Regions from separate parts of the Janthinobacterium sp. NKUCC08_JDC genome, predicted to be linked through region 3. Evidence: predicted binding sites of a transcription regulator. Region 3 holds the regulator's gene; each other region holds the start of a gene.
The links. The regulator LexA, encoded in region 3, represses DNA repair genes until DNA is damaged. The targets are predictions, from matches to a motif close to ACTGTATNNNNATACAGT.
Positions count from the first base shown of each region.

Region 1 (4,969 bases), 150 kb from region 3:
TAGGAGCCCGGTTCGCCGGCCATGATCTTGTATTCCTCGCTGCGGTATTCGGCGCCGAAGGCCACGTTCATGCCGCGCATCACCGTATCATAGTAGCGGCTGAAGTCGGCGTTGCTGGTCAGCTGCTGGAACGAGAAGCCGCCCGCGTCGTAGCTGCTGGCGCTCACGCCCTTGCCGCCGTTCATCAAGTCGAGGTTGGCGATCGAGGCATTCAGCGTGTTGCTGATGTCGTAGCGCATCTTGTTGTAGCCATAGGTTTGCGAAAAGTCCGCATGCCATTCGCCGATCTGGCTGCGGTGGCCGATGGTGGCGTACTGGTCGTCGATCTTGCCGTTAATGAAGGGCACGAAACCGTCCGGGTACATGGCGGCCGAATTGCGCGATGGAATGTCGTCGCTGCCGATGCCGCCCCGGCCAAATGCGGCGCTCGAGGCGTCGCGCGTCTGTGCGCCGGCCGTGAAGTACAGCTTGCCCGTGCCGCTGGTGGCGTAGTCGCCATTCACGTACAGGGTTTTGTTTTTGGATTTGGTGTCGCCGATGATGCGCATGCTGTCGGAATCGGCCCGGTTCGAGCGGCCCCGGTCCAGGTATTCGCCGGTGATGGCCAGGGTGCCCTTGTCGCCCAGCGCAATGCCGCAGTAGGCCGAGGTCATGTAATTCTTGCCGTCGCCTTCCGAATACTGGCTGTAGCCGGCCACCGCTTCGCAGCCCAGGCTTTTCTTCAGTTCGATGTCGATCACGCCGGCAATGGCGTCCGAGCCGTACTGGGCGGCGGCGCCGTCGCGCAGCACTTGCACGTTCTTGATCGCCAACAAGGGAATCGCATTCATGTCCGTGCCCGTGTTGCCGCGGTTGCGCGCGCCAAACAGGTTGACGAGGGCCGTCGTGTGGCGCCGCTTGCCGTTGACCAGCACCAAGGTCTGGTCGGAACCGAGGCCGCGCAGGGCTGCTGAATCGATCAGGTCGGCCCCGTCGGCGCCCGTCTGGCGCGTGGAATTGAACGAGGGCGAGATGTATTGCAGCGATTGCGCCAGGTCGAATTGGCCGCCTTGCTCGGCCACCTTGGAAATCGGAATGATATCGACCGGCACCATCGTATCGGTGGAGGAACTGGCGACCCTGCGCGAGCCGACCACGCTGACCGTTTGTACGGGGCCTTCTGTGGCCGCAGGGTCGTTGCTCTGCGCCATGGCGGCGGGACTGAAGGCGGCCAAGGCGGCGCTGCCGTACAGGCTGATGAGGACTGCTTTACGCAAGGTGGTGAGGGTCGGCACGCAGTATCTCCAAGTGGTATTGTGACTTGATTCTAGTGCCATCATTTCATCATTCACCAGCGATACTTTGTTTTGTTATTACAAATTTGTAGTAACTGTTGTTTCCTGGTTGATTATCTTTTCGCCGCTGCCCGGCTTGCCTTGTACTGGTGCGGCATGCCCCGTTCAGGTGCTGCGTTGCACCATGCCGCCCACCCAGATTGCCTGCGCGCTGTATTGCACCTCGATCAAACATGGCTGCTGCGTCACGTGGCCCTGATGCAGGCGCAGCGACTGTTGCAAATGGGCTGACAGCGCGCCTGCCGCCACGCCCGTGGCGCTGTCTTCCAGCGCCGGGTCGAGGTGGTTGAAGTTGCGCCCTTCGTACTTGTGCTCGCCCGTGCGGCTATACGCATAGCAGCCGTTGACCTGATGCAAGGCGCTCCAGTCGGCGATCAATTCCAGGTTCGGCCGCAACGCGCGCAGGGTGGTGCGGTCGGCCACTTCCAGCAGCAGCTTCGGGCTGCCGACGGAGGCGATCACGGGTGGCGACAGCAAGTGCATGTGCTGGCCCATCAGTTCGGACGGCACATATTTTTCCACTATAACGGCAGGCGCCGGCTGCTGCGCCAAACCAATAAATAAATTTTCTGCGCGGCGCACCAGCTGCAAGGCTTGCCCGCGCATGGCCGTGGTCACCGTCAAGGTTGCTGGCGCGCCAGGCACTGTCAGCAGCACATGTGCGGCCGCCAGGGTGGCGTGCAGGCACAGGGGACTGCGCGTGTGCGGATAAAAATAGTCGAGCACGATGCCGCCGTCCGCTTGCCGGTCGAGGAAGACGCAGGCGCTGACCTGGCGTTCGCGGGCGAATTGCTGGCGTGCCGTTTCGCTGTTGTCGTCGTTTTCCACGACCAGCGCCGCATTGCCGCCACCGGGTGCGGCGCCGAAACATTTCAATAAGTGGACGATCATGGTGGGCGAGGCATAAGATAAAACACGAGCATAAACGAAAATATGCGCAACGCCTCTTGCAATCCTGTCAGCCTGTAGCGACAAGGCTCTGCTTATTGACGCCTTCGTGGAAGTTGCATATCAACTGATGATATAATTTGCCGCATGTGGATCGATCCTGCCATTGATACATTGCTGGACCTTGATGGTTCCATACTCGACCAGGATGGCGGCTATTGGATCAAGATAGAAGCCAGGCGGACAAAGGTATCGGATGAGATCCCCCACGGCATACGCTACTCGCTGACGTTGCACGAACCGTATGGCAAACGCATCCTCGGTTACGACAATGCCCACATGGTGAAGCCGCCAAAGAAATTCAAATATGCAGGACGTATCGTGACTTTTGACCATAAACATCGGCATCCGTCAGATCAGGGAGTGCCATACGAATTCAAGGACGCACAGCATCTGATCAATGACTTCTTTGCTGACGTGGACCGCATTTTGCTGGAGGTAAAAAAGCAATGAAACCGATTTTTATTGGCATCATGCCGCAAGAGAAAATCCGCGAACGCGTGCTCGCCATCGCTCGCGGTACCTATAAACCGAAGCCGAACGAACCCAAAGTCTGGTTCACTTCCATCAAATCGCTGGCGGAAGTCCTGAGCGACGAAAACCGGGCATTGCTGCACGTGATTCTGGAAACGCAACCGGAATCCATCTCGGCCTTGGCTGAGACAACGGGCCGTAAACCGAGCAATCTGTCGCGGACACTGAAAACCATGTCCAACTACGGCATCGTGGAATTGAAACGGGAGCGCAATCAAGTTCGTCCCATCGCCACCGCAACTGAGTTTCGTATTGTCGCGCATTGACTTTTCAGGCTCTCAGCTTTTGACTTTCTAAATCAACAGCTGTTGCGCTTCCCTGCCACCTATCCCTTCCGTTCGCTATGGCTTCTTCATGCAGTGCTGGCCCCTGCTTAAACCGGCCCCTTGCTTCCAGATGAGTATAGTATACTGTGTTTATATACAGTATTGAGGTGGATCATGTGGGGCGTCGTCTTACCCGAGTATGCTGAGTTGTACTGCCTGAGCAATTTCAGCTTCCTGCATGGGGCCTCGCATGCGGAAGAGCTGGTGGTGCGCGCCGTCCAGCTTGGGTACAAGGGGCTGGCCATTACCGACGAGTGCTCGCTGGCGGGCGTCGTGCGTGCCCATGCGACGGCCAAGCGGGCCGATTTTCCGCTGATCATCGGCGCGCATTTTCATTTGACGCAGGCCGACGGCAGTCCGGCCCTGTCCTTGCTGGCGCTGGTGCGGGACATCGACGGTTATGGCAATTTGTCGGAACTGATTACCATGGCGCGCACGCGGGCGGCCAAGGGGCGCTATTTGCTGACGCCCGACGATTTTGCCGCGCCTTCGGCGGAGTTTGCCCATTTGCGGGGGCTGCCTGGCTGCCTGATGATCTTGCTGCCCAGCTATCCGGCCCAGCCGGAAACCGTGCGCGCGCAGGGGGCGTGGATGGCGGCCACCTTTGGCGGCGAGCGCAGCTGGATCGGCCTGAACCTGCTGCAGCGGGCGCAGGATGACGCGCACCGCGGCGCCGTGCAAGCGGCCGCGCAGGCGCAGGGCTTGTCCGTGGTGGCCGTCGGCCACGTGTGCATGCACGTGCGTTCGCGCAAGCCCTTGCTCGACACCCTGTGCGCGATCCGCGTGGGCAAGCCCGTGAGCGAGTGCGGCTATGCGCTGGCGCAAAATGCGGAGCAGCATTTGCGCGCGCGCCTGCGGCTGGCCAATGTGTATCCGCCGCAAGCGCTGGCGGAAACCTTGCGCATCGCGGACCTGTGCAAGTTCTCGCTCGACAGCCTGCACTATGACTATCCCGACGAGCTGGTACCGGGCGGCCACACGCCGGCGACCTATCTGCGCGAGGAAACGTATGCGGGCGCGCGTCTCCGCTTTCCGCTGGGCATTCCGGCCAACGTGCAGGAGCAGATCGAGCAGGAGCTGGAACTGATCGCCGAGCTGTCGTATGAAGCGTACTTTTTGACCGTGTACGATATCGTGCGCTTTGCCCGCTCGCAAAACATCCTGTGCCAGGGCAGGGGCTCGGCCGCCAATTCGGCCGTCTGCTATTGCCTGCACATCACGGAAGTGGACCCGGCACGCGGCAATTCGCTGGTCGGGCGCTTCATGTCGCGCGAACGTAACGAGCCGCCCGACATCGACGTCGATTTCGAGCACCAGCGGCGCGAAGAGGTGATTCAATATATCTACGGAAAATATGGGCGCGAGCGGGCTGCGCTGGCCGCCGTGGTGATCAGCTACCGTCCGAAAAGCGCCTTGCGCGACAGCGGCCGGGCGCTGGGGATCGACCTAGCCATCGTGGAAAAAGTGGCCAAGGCGCACCGCTGGTTCGACGGCAAGCGCGATCTGCTGGAGCGCCTTGCCGAATGCGGGCTCGACCCGGAAGCGGCATTGTCGCAGCAGTGGGCCGGCCTGGCGCAGCAGCTGCTGGGCTTTCCCCGCCATCTGTCGCAGCATCCGGGCGGCTTCGTCATTGCGCACGGGAAGTTGTCGCGCCTGGTACCGATTGAAAACGCCACCATGGCCGAGCGCAGCGTCATCGAGTGGGACAAGAACGACCTCGAGGAGCTGGGCTTGATGAAGGTCGACGTGCTGGCGCTGGGCATGCTGTCGGCCCTGCGCCGCGCTTTGGAACTGGTCGGTGCGCGGCGCGGCGAGGAGTTCCGCCTG
Region 1 covers NZ_JAHKQW010000001.1:1,000,101-1,005,069, reverse strand. Annotated here, with positions in the region: gene KO538_RS04635 (TonB-dependent siderophore receptor) at 1-1,274, opposite strand, end outside; gene KO538_RS04630 (PhzF family phenazine biosynthesis protein) at 1,440-2,225, opposite strand; gene KO538_RS04625 (DUF6516 family protein) at 2,370-2,735, shown strand; gene KO538_RS04620 (transcriptional regulator) at 2,732-3,082, shown strand; gene KO538_RS04615 (error-prone DNA polymerase) at 3,257-4,969, shown strand, end outside.
Region 1: a site for LexA is predicted at 3,226-3,243, ahead of KO538_RS04615 (error-prone DNA polymerase). Genes of this name have one in related genera too.

Region 2 (4,969 bases), on a different contig from region 3:
CCCACCCAATCAATAACACCGCCGACAGCCATCTTGCCAAGCACTGTTGCTATTCCCGCGAGACTTTCCGGCGACTTCGCACCTTCGCACGCTTCGTGAAATGTGACCACCAAACTATCGGATGCAACCGCAGGCGATGTCAGTGATGACATTGACAATAGGAACAAGCAAACCAATTGGCGGAGTTTCATATCAATCCCCTTCCTATTCGTGGAACTTGCAATTAAGGAGCAAGTTGTAATCCGATATTTCCGGCGAACCGCAGCTTGCTGCTCTTGTAAAGATCATGGATACGGAATAAATCACGGTCGCAGCTTTCCTTACCCATATATTCTTCTTGAGAATCGGCGGGCGCAACATGCAGTCCAACAATACGGAGTGCACCTTCAGCGTCGGCCTGTATCAACGATGCCCCACTGGTGCCGCTACTGGACTGGCAGGTATGCACCATACAAACGTTCTTGACAGTCGCAATGGTGCAGGTACCAGCTCGCGACAGGTGCAGTGGAAAAGATGTCTTCACCGATCCAGTGGAAGTGAGGCTCTGTCGGTAGGCATTGGCTATACCCGCAAAGAGATTCCACCCAACCAGCATTACTGAGCTTCCCGGCATGACTCCTTTGGAACTGACGGCGATGTTCGGCAGCTCCAGATCGTCGCCATCACGAACGCGTAGTAAAACGAAATCCGCACCAAATCCTGCATTGTGCTGACCGGCCGGCCCGTAGCGCCGGCAAGAGGGGTCGCTGGCGTGGTCTACCACACACTCTATACTGACGACTGGCAGCTCTCGCGCCAGCATTGGCAGAGTAAATTTATAACGCCCATTTTTTACGTCCACCAATGTCTGATTAGCAATTGCCACTTCTCCTGCTTCCAAGTTGTAAAAGCAATGCTTGGCCGTCAGGACAAGATTGGGGGCTATGCGCGTAGCCGAGCAAATCGTCCCCCATGCGCTGTCCTCCCGATCCTTGCTATTGTTCACCAATAACACCCCCATTGTCAGCGACAAACTTTTCCTCAACGGACTGTCCTGTTTGAGTTGAGCGACTTCGCTGAGGCATTTTCGACTGTACTCATTCATCAGATTGAGCACATTGCTTTCGCCCCCCTTAATCAGTTCTTTCAGCACCCCTTTGGAAAGGGTGTTGGTCCGATTGAAGGTCCGCCCCCACTGCTCGATGTTGTATTTGTTTTTGTCAATCACCGAACCGAGCGCAATCTGCGATTGGTCGCATTCAGCTGCCGTTGCCGTCGGAACCAGGATAGTGGTGCTGAGCGGACTCGCTATCTTGATTTTCAGCGCCTCCAGCGTTGCATTGGCATGAGCTTCCGCGACACCGTGTTCCAGGCTTGGATTATGGCCCACAGGATTTTTTGGCTTGGGCTGTCCGGGCGGTACGCTTCCATGAACATCAAAGGGCTTCGGCTTGTAGACATCAACTTTTGGCCCCCAAGGCTTGACAATCTCATCCAGACGGGGCTTGGGCTGATTGTTCGGCTCAGGTTTAACAAGCTCATCAAGCTTGATGGCGAGCCGCTTGTGTGACTTAGTTTTTGCAAACTCATCAGGGAGGACGATGGATTGCTCGTCAAGCGTAGGGTTGACAAGGTCCTGCTTAATGGCGATGGGCGGCCTACTTCGCATGGATAACGGTGGGCTCTTACCATCTAGGATAAGCGCTGTTTTTGGCAGACCACCCCGCGCTCCAACACCTGAGCCCTGCTGTGCAAAGCCAGTTGGACAACAAAGTACGCCCAAACATAGATACAGCAACCCGCGATGCAGCATAGCAACATCTCCTCAATAGACGCCTCAAGCAGAAACGTCTAATTAGTATTAACGGATTTTTACAGCGTGATTTATTTCAGCGCAAAGTTGTCTTGACATTCCGCTTGGCACGATATGGCCAGGTTGCCAACATGCAGTGCACCCAAGTGCCGCAACTGGCGGATTCACAGTCGTCTGCCACACGGTGCTTCGCCTGCGATACAAGTTCCCAAAGTCATGACGGTGGCTGGGAAAGACCTGGCGAGAGCGAATGGTGTGAGCCTTCAATAAGACGTACGCACAAAAATGTGACCTAAATGGTGCTTCCCTATTTACTCTCTTGCACCATCACAACTATTAGTTTCCATTCAAGAAATTCATGGGCCTTGCAGTTTTTGACGTCCTCAGCATATACTGTATTTATATACAGTAGTTTTGAGAATGATCAACATCCTCTCGCCAGACACTATGCTTTCACCTTCCCTTCAACGTAGCAGCCCTACCACACTGGCCAATAGCGCCCTGTTGCGTGACGTCTGGCGGGCGAGTGAACTGAGCCGAGGAACAACCAGTACCGTCACTACCGGTCACAGCATCTTGGATCGTGAGCTTCCGGGCAACGGTTGGCCGCAATCGACCTTCACGGAGTTGCTAGTTCAGCAAGCTGGTATCGGGGAAATGCACTTGTTGCGGCCAGTGCTGGCACAACTGTCGCAACATCGCCGGATCGCCCTGGTGCAGCCGCCGTACTTGCCCAACTCCGCCGCCTGCAAATTCATGGACCTGAGCTGCCCAAACCTGCTCTGGATACGTGCCCCCAGCACCGCCGATGCGCTCTGGTCCACCGAGCAGATCCTGCGCAATGGCAGTTGCGGTGCGGTATTGCTGTGGCAGACGAATATCCGCGACGAAGCACTGCGGCGCCTCAATCTGGCGGCGCAGACCACCGAGACGTTCTTCTGGCTGGTCCGGCCGATGAGCGCAGCGGCAGATGCGTCACCAGCGCCGTTGCGCCTGGCATTGCGCCCTGCCGCCGGTGGCATTTCCACTCACATTATTAAACGGCGTGGCCCACATCACGAGGCGCCACTCTTTATCCCGCTGGCTGACATGCCGGCCCGTCAACGATTTTTGGACGATCAAAATGCGGTTCTGGTTCAGCGTACACCTCCCACTGTTGCCTCTCGAATGCCTCAGGCCGCGCTGGTGTGAGCCGGGGCCCTATGCGGTGGTCGACAAGGGCCGCATTATCACGGTCTCGCAACAAGCCTATGCCGAAGGCGTGCGTATCGGCATGCGCCCTGGCGGCGTGGCGGCCGTCTCGCCGGATACCGTCATCCTGGAGCGCAGCCTTGAGCGCGAACTGATCATGAGCAATGCTGTCGCGCTCGCCCTCCTCCAGTTCACCCCGGAAGTGGCGCACGCCGGCGACTTCAGCCTGCTGCTGGACGTGACCGCCAGCTTGCGCCTGTTTAACGGACGCGCCGCCATCAGCAGGCGCATTCGCGCTGCCCTGCAAGCACTGGGCGTGACCGCGCAGCTCGGCACGGCGCCGACGGCCATGGGGGCCTGGCTGCTGTCGCGCTGGCAGCCAGCCAAACGCCAGGTCATTTTACGGCGCACGGTACATATGCGCTCACTGGAGCGCCAGCTCGACCGCATGCCCTGCGCCTATCTGCCCAGCGCGGCGAACCACTTGGAGTGGCTCACCGACATTGGCGCAGATCATCTGGCAGCACTACGGCGCCTGCCCCGCCCCGGCATCCAGCGCAGGATGAACAAACTCGTGCTCGATGAGCTCGACCGTGCCTATGGGCTCGCTCCTGAACTGTTTGAATGGATCGCCATCCCCGAGACCTTCTCTGCGCGCATCGAAACCTTTGACCGGATCGAGCACGCCGATGCCCTGCTGGACGGCGCCACTGGCCTGCTGCAGCAATTTGTCGGCTGGCTGGTCGCGCGCCAGCAGGCGGTGAGCGTTTTTGTTCTGCTGCTGGAGCATGAGCGCGGCAAGACTGCGATCCCGCCCACGCCGATCGAGATCGGATTGGCGGAGCCGACCTGGCGCGATGAACACCTGATACGGCTGCTGAAGGAGCGCCTGGCGCGCACGGAACTGGTTGCCCCAGTCATCGCCCTGCGCCTGGAAGCGCGCCTGCTCACCGCGATGGCGCCACCGACACAAGACCTGTTTCCCGAGCCGGGCGGCAACCCCGCCGACTATAAGCGCCTACTGGAATTACTCAGTGCCCGTCTTGGCAGCGACAACGTCCTCTCGCCTGTCGAGCATCATGACCATCGGCCGGAGGAAAGCAATGCCTGGGCTGCCGCCACCGAAAAGCGCAAGGCAGTCAACGCCGAGGATGAGGCGTTTGAGCGCCCGTTCTGGCTGCTACCTAAACCTATCCCGCTGCTGCTGCGCGGCGAACGTCCCTTCTATGGTTCCCCACTAAAAATGCTCAAGGGGCCGGAACGCATTGAGGCTGGCTGGTGGAACGATCAAATCGCGGCCCGCGACTATTACATCGCGCAAGGAAGCGATGCCACCTGCTACTGGATCTACCTCGAGCGTGTCGTTGACGGCCGCTGGTACCTGCACGGCATGTTCGGCTGATCATGGACAAACTGCCAATTTCCACGCTGCCCGACTATGCCGAGCTGCAATGCATGAGCCATTACTCCTTCCTGCACGGCGCCTCTCCGCCCGATCAATTGGTGGCGCGCGCGGCCCAGCTGGGATACCAGGCCATCGCCATGGCCGACGAGTGTTCACTGGCCGGTGTGGTCAAGGCACATGTGGCTGCGAGGGAGTGGAACATCCACCTCATCATTGGCAGCCAGATGAGGGTGACACCGGAGGACGGCACCCCAACGTTCACTGTGCTGATCCTGGCCATGGACCGCGATGGCTATGGCAACCTGAGCGAACTCATTACCGCTGCGCGCACACGCGCCGACAAGGGGAGTTACCTGGTGTGGCCGCGCGACATCGCCAACCCCAACGGGTCTCTCGCTCACTTAAAAGGGCTGCCTGGCTGCCAGCTTATTCTGTGCCCCAAATATAACGCCCCCTATGAAGAGATCGAGCGGCAAGCCGAGTGGCTGGTGCGCAGCGCACCGGGCCGCGCGCGCGTCGCTTTGACGTTGCATCACCGCGCGCAGGATGACCGGCACCGCGCCATGGTCGAAGCCATCGGC
Region 2 covers NZ_JAHKQW010000005.1:188,919-193,887, forward strand. Annotated here, with positions in the region: gene KO538_RS15215 (hypothetical protein) at 1-191, opposite strand, end outside; gene KO538_RS15220 (serine protease) at 224-1,792, opposite strand; gene imuA (translesion DNA synthesis-associated protein ImuA) at 2,213-2,983, shown strand; gene KO538_RS15230 (DNA polymerase Y family protein) at 3,000-4,385, shown strand; gene KO538_RS15235 (error-prone DNA polymerase) at 4,388-4,969, shown strand, end outside.
Region 2: a site for LexA is predicted at 2,185-2,202, ahead of imuA (translesion DNA synthesis-associated protein ImuA). Genes of this name have one in related genera too.

Region 3 (4,969 bases):
GAGGTCGATGAAACCGGTGGGCACGCCCGTGATTTCACTCTGGTTGTCACGGCTGTACAGTTCGTCGATACGCTCGACCACCTGCGTCAGCAGGGGCTGGATGGCGGTCCAGCCCTGGGCGCCGCGCGCGCCTTCTTCGGCGATGGCGAAAATCTTCGATTCGGCCTCGTCAAGCATCTGCTTGACTTCCTTGCCTTGCGGGCTGAAGGCCGTACCGGAGATATCGTCGGCGACGGTGATGAGTTTACGCAGCACGCCGCGGTCGCGCACGATCTCGGCGTAACGCCGGATGTTCGCGGCCGATGGCGTGTTTTGCGCCATGGCGTTCAGGTAAGCGAGTCCGCCCACGTCATCGGCCTTGCCGAGCTGGGTCAGGGTTTCAAAAACAGTAATGACATCGGCTGGCTTGGAAGCGTTAACCATCTTAACGATTTGCTCGAAGATGATGCGATGGTCATAGCGATAGAAATCCTCCGCATGCATGAAGTCGGCGATGCGGTCATAGGCGGCATTGTCGCGCAGCAGACCACCGATGACGGATTGTTCTGCTTCGATCGAATGCGGCGGAATACGGAGGGAATCCAGTTGCGGATCAGAGGGGGCGTTCATGGCGCGAATTATACCCGCTTCGGCGTGCTGGCAAAAATAAAGGGCTGAAATTGAGCGAAAAAAAGGCCACAAAAAAGCCGGGCGAACCCGGCTTTTCATAGTGCGGCAATGCTTGCGGGCCAGGCCCGCAGACAATTACGCGTTCGCGTCTGGAACGACAGCGATAACAACTTCCACGACCACGTCGGTGTGCAGAGCAACCGAAACGTTGTGCTCGCCAACGATCTTCAGCGGGCCGGTAGGCATGCGGATTTGTGCTTTTTCAACAGCAAAACCTTGCTTGGTCAGCGCTTCAGCGATGTCGAAGTTGGTGACGGAACCGAACAGACGGCCATCAACACCAGCTTTTTGAGCAACTTGAACGGTCAGACCGCTCAGTTTTTCGCCCTGGGCTTGCGATGCGGCCAGTTTGGCGGCAGCAGCTTTTTCCAGTTCGGCGCGCTTGACTTCGAATTCAGCCACAGCGGTTGCCGTAGCACGACGTGCCAGGCGTTGCGGGATCAGGAAGTTACGTGCGTAACCGTCTTTGACTTTGACGACTTCGCCGAGGTTACCGACGTTAACAACTTTTTCTAACAGAATGATTTGCATAGTTCTTCTCCAGGAATATCTGACCGATTAAGCGTGGTGCAGATCGGTGTATGGCAGCAGCGCGAGGAAGCGAGCGCGCTTGATTGCGGTGTCAACTTGGCGCTGGTAGTGCGCTTTGGTACCGGTCAGGCGTGCTGGCATGATCTTGCCGTTTTCTTGGACGAAGTCTTTCAGCGTGTCGACGTCTTTGTAGTCGACTTGCTCAACGTGAGCTGCGGTGAAGCGGCAGAACTTCTTGCGTTTGAACAACGGGTTTTGCTGTTTGCGTTTTTCTTTAAGCTTGAGCTTATTTTTGTCGAACTTTTTACCGAATGCCATGTCAGGCTCCTGTATCTAAAATGCGCTAGTCAGAATTGACTGCACTAAAATCAATGATGTGAAACACCAAACTCTTGCTGTTGCGGCTCTTCCTGGCCAGGAAACCCGTGAACTGATACACCCCGCCCAAGCTTGCCTGACTGAACCTGCCTGAGATTTCGCCAGCGGCTAGCGCGGCAACATCAAACTCGGTCAAACGGGCAATCCCTGCTTCCATCTGCTGCGAACTGTGTTGCAATACTGCATTCACAATCGGCAGCCCTGCCGGGGTATAGCGCAATATTTCGCGCTCGGCAATGATGGCGGTTACTTGTAGCTGGTTCAGCGCACGATCCTGGTCAAGAATTAAGCTGCTGCTGCGGCTGGAGCGGCTGCTGGTGCTTCGGTGCGGTGGCTTTTGGCCGCGTCTTCGCGTTGTACCGATTTCATCATCGGCGAAGGAGCTGTTTCAGCTTTCTTCATTTTAACGGTCAGGTGACGCAACACGGCATCATTGAATTTGAATGCTGTTTCCAACTCGACCAGGGTCTCGTTGTCGCATTCGATGTTCAGGCAGATGTAGTGTGCTTTAGGCAGCTTTTGGATCGAGTAAGCCATTTGACGGCGGCCCCAATCTTCCACGCGGTGAACCGAACCGCCGCGGGTGGTTACGCTGGCTTTGTAGCGTTCGATCATCGCGGGCACTTGCTCGCTTTGGTCCGGATGGACGATAAAGACTATTTCATAATGACGCATGCAAACTCCTTCAGGTCGGATTGATAATCGCCCACCCCGGCGTCAAGACGGGTGTGGGAAGGTCAGCCGAAGATTATAACCGTCTTTTGCAAACGTTTCAATCATTCCTTCCACAAGCGCCCGAAAAGCCCGTGCGCCACCGTGCTTTCCGACCGTGGACAAGTATTTCTTGCGAAATTCGCCCAAAACACGGAAATCCCCTTGCATAGTGGGCGATACTGTACAAAAATACAGACTGTTCATATAGACAGCATTTTAGTATGCACCCACCGCTCATGATCAAGCTGACAGCACGACAAGAACAAATCCTGAACCTGATCAAGGACGCGATTGAAAACACGGGCTTTCCTCCCACCCGTGCCGAAATCGCCAATGAACTGGGTTTCAAATCGGCCAATGCGGCCGAAGAGCATTTGCAGGCCCTGGCCCGCAAGGGCGCGATCGAGATTTCGCCCGGCACCTCGCGCGGCATCCGCCTGATCGGTGCGGCCGCCGAAGCGCCGCCATCGAAAGTGCCGGCAGCCCTGCTGATGTCGCTTCCCCTGATCGGCCGGGTGGCGGCAGGTTCGCCCATCCTGGCGCAGGAAAACCTGGAAGCGAGCTACAACGTCGATCCGGCCCTGTTCTCGGCCAAGCCCGACTTCCTGCTGAAGGTGCGCGGCTGGTCCATGCGCGACGCCGGCATCATGGATGGCGATTTATTGGCCGTGAAAAAAGTCGACAGCGCCAAGAATGGCCAGATCGTCGTCGCCCGCATCGGCGACGAAGTCACCGTCAAGCGCTACAAGAAGACGGGCTCCGTCATCGAACTGCTGCCGGAAAATCCGGACTTCAAGGTCATTACCGTGTCGCCGGAAGATGAATTCGCCCTGGAAGGTTTGGCGGTAGGCTTGATGCGCAGCTGGCATTAAACTGCCGCACGAAAAAAAGGGCCGCGACAGCATCCCTGTCGCGGCCCTTTTTACATGGTGCGCGGCTGCTTATGCGTCCAGTGCGCTGCTGAAATCTTCCAATAAGTCTGCTTCATCCTCGATACCGACGGACACGCGGATCAGCGATTCGGCGATGCCCATGCTGGCGCGGCGCTCGGCACCCATCTCGTAGAAAATCGTGTGGGCGACGGGAATGACCAAGGTGCGCGTGTCGCCGAGGTTGCTGGCGGGAATCGCAAGATTGAGACGATTGAGGAAATCGAAGCAGTCGATGCCATCTTTCAGCTCAAAGCTGAACAGCGAACCATAGCTGCGGAACATGTCCGTCGCCAGTGCGTGCTGCGGGTGCGACACCAGGCCAGGATAATGCACGGCCGCCACTCTTGGATCCGCCTGCAACATGGTGGCCAGCGCCAAAGCGTTCGAGCAGGTGCGATCCATGCGCAAGGCCATGGTTTCCGCGCCAACAGCGATATGATGCGCCGCTTCCGGCCCCAAGGATGCGCCGAAGTCGCGCAAGGCCTTGGCACGGATTTGCGCGATGCCCCACTGCGCGGGCGCCGCCTTCTTGTAGTTCTCGAAAATGTTCGGATACTGCGTCCAGTCGAACACGCCCGTGTCCGTCAAGCTGCCGCCCAGCGCATTGCCGTGGCCGCCGATGGATTTCGTCAAGGCATTGACCACCAGACCCGCGCCCACAGCTTTCGGGCGGAACAGGTATGGCGTCGTCATCGTGTTGTCGACGATGTACAAGATGCCCTTCTCGCGGCACAGGTCGCCGATTTTCTTCAGGTCGGCGATTTGCGTGCGCGGATTGGCGATGGTTTCCACAAACACGATGCGCGTGGCCGGCGTAATGGCCGCGGCCACATTGGCCACCTCGGTGGCGTCGACGAACGACACGCCGATGCCCTGCCCCGTCACCGTTTGCCACAAGCTGTTGGTGTTGCCAAACAAAAAGGCCGACGACACGACATGGTCACCCGCGCGCAGCAACGATTGCACCACGGCGCCGATGGCGCCCATGCCGGTGGCGAAGCACAGGGTCGCCACGCCGTCTTCCATCTTGTTGACCTTGTCTTCCAGTGAGGAGACGGTCGGATTGCCCTGGCGGCCATAACGGAAGCCCGGCTCCTTGCCCTGGAACACGGACGCGAGCTGGCGCGCATCGGCGTAACCGAAGGCAACGGAAGTATGCACGGGCTTGTGCAGCGAGCCGTGCTCGATGCCCTTGCGGCGGTCGTTGTGCAGGATGGTGGTGGTGAAGCCGTAGGTTTTTTTGTTGGTCATGGTGGAAGTTCCAAATACTCGTCTTGCCGCTTAACCCAAGGCAAGTGCCGGGGTCCGACCTGAGGGTCCGACCCCAAAAAAAGCCCGGCATCGGCCGGGCAGGTACTTATGCTTCCGTTGTCGCCAGGTTCAGGTTCAGCTGGGAACGCGGCGTATCTTCGGGCGCTGCCGCCTTCGGATGGTGGCGTGCATATTCCAGGCGGTCCAGGTACTCCTGCGACACGTCGCCCGTCACGTACACGCCATCGAAGCACGATGCCTCGAAGTTCGTCAGGGCCGGGTTGACGTCGGCGATCGCCTGCTTCAGCGCGCCGATATCCTGGTACACGAGGTAGTCGGCCGTGATTTCGCGGCACACTTCTTCCGTCGTGCGGCCGTAGGCGATCAGCTCGTCGCGCGTCGGCATGTCGATGCCGTACACGTTCGGGTAGATCACCGGTGGCGCGGCCGAGGCGAAGATGACCTTCGTCGCGCCCGCTTCACGCGCCATCTGC
Region 3 covers NZ_JAHKQW010000001.1:845,514-850,482, forward strand. Annotated here, with positions in the region: gene KO538_RS03880 (replicative DNA helicase) at 1-609, opposite strand, end outside; gene rplI (50S ribosomal protein L9) at 745-1,200, opposite strand; gene rpsR (30S ribosomal protein S18) at 1,228-1,518, opposite strand; gene priB (primosomal replication protein N) at 1,544-1,843, opposite strand; gene rpsF (30S ribosomal protein S6) at 1,864-2,253, opposite strand; gene lexA (transcriptional repressor LexA) at 2,529-3,164, shown strand; gene KO538_RS03910 (cystathionine gamma-synthase family protein) at 3,234-4,475, opposite strand; gene purF (amidophosphoribosyltransferase) at 4,582-4,969, opposite strand, start outside.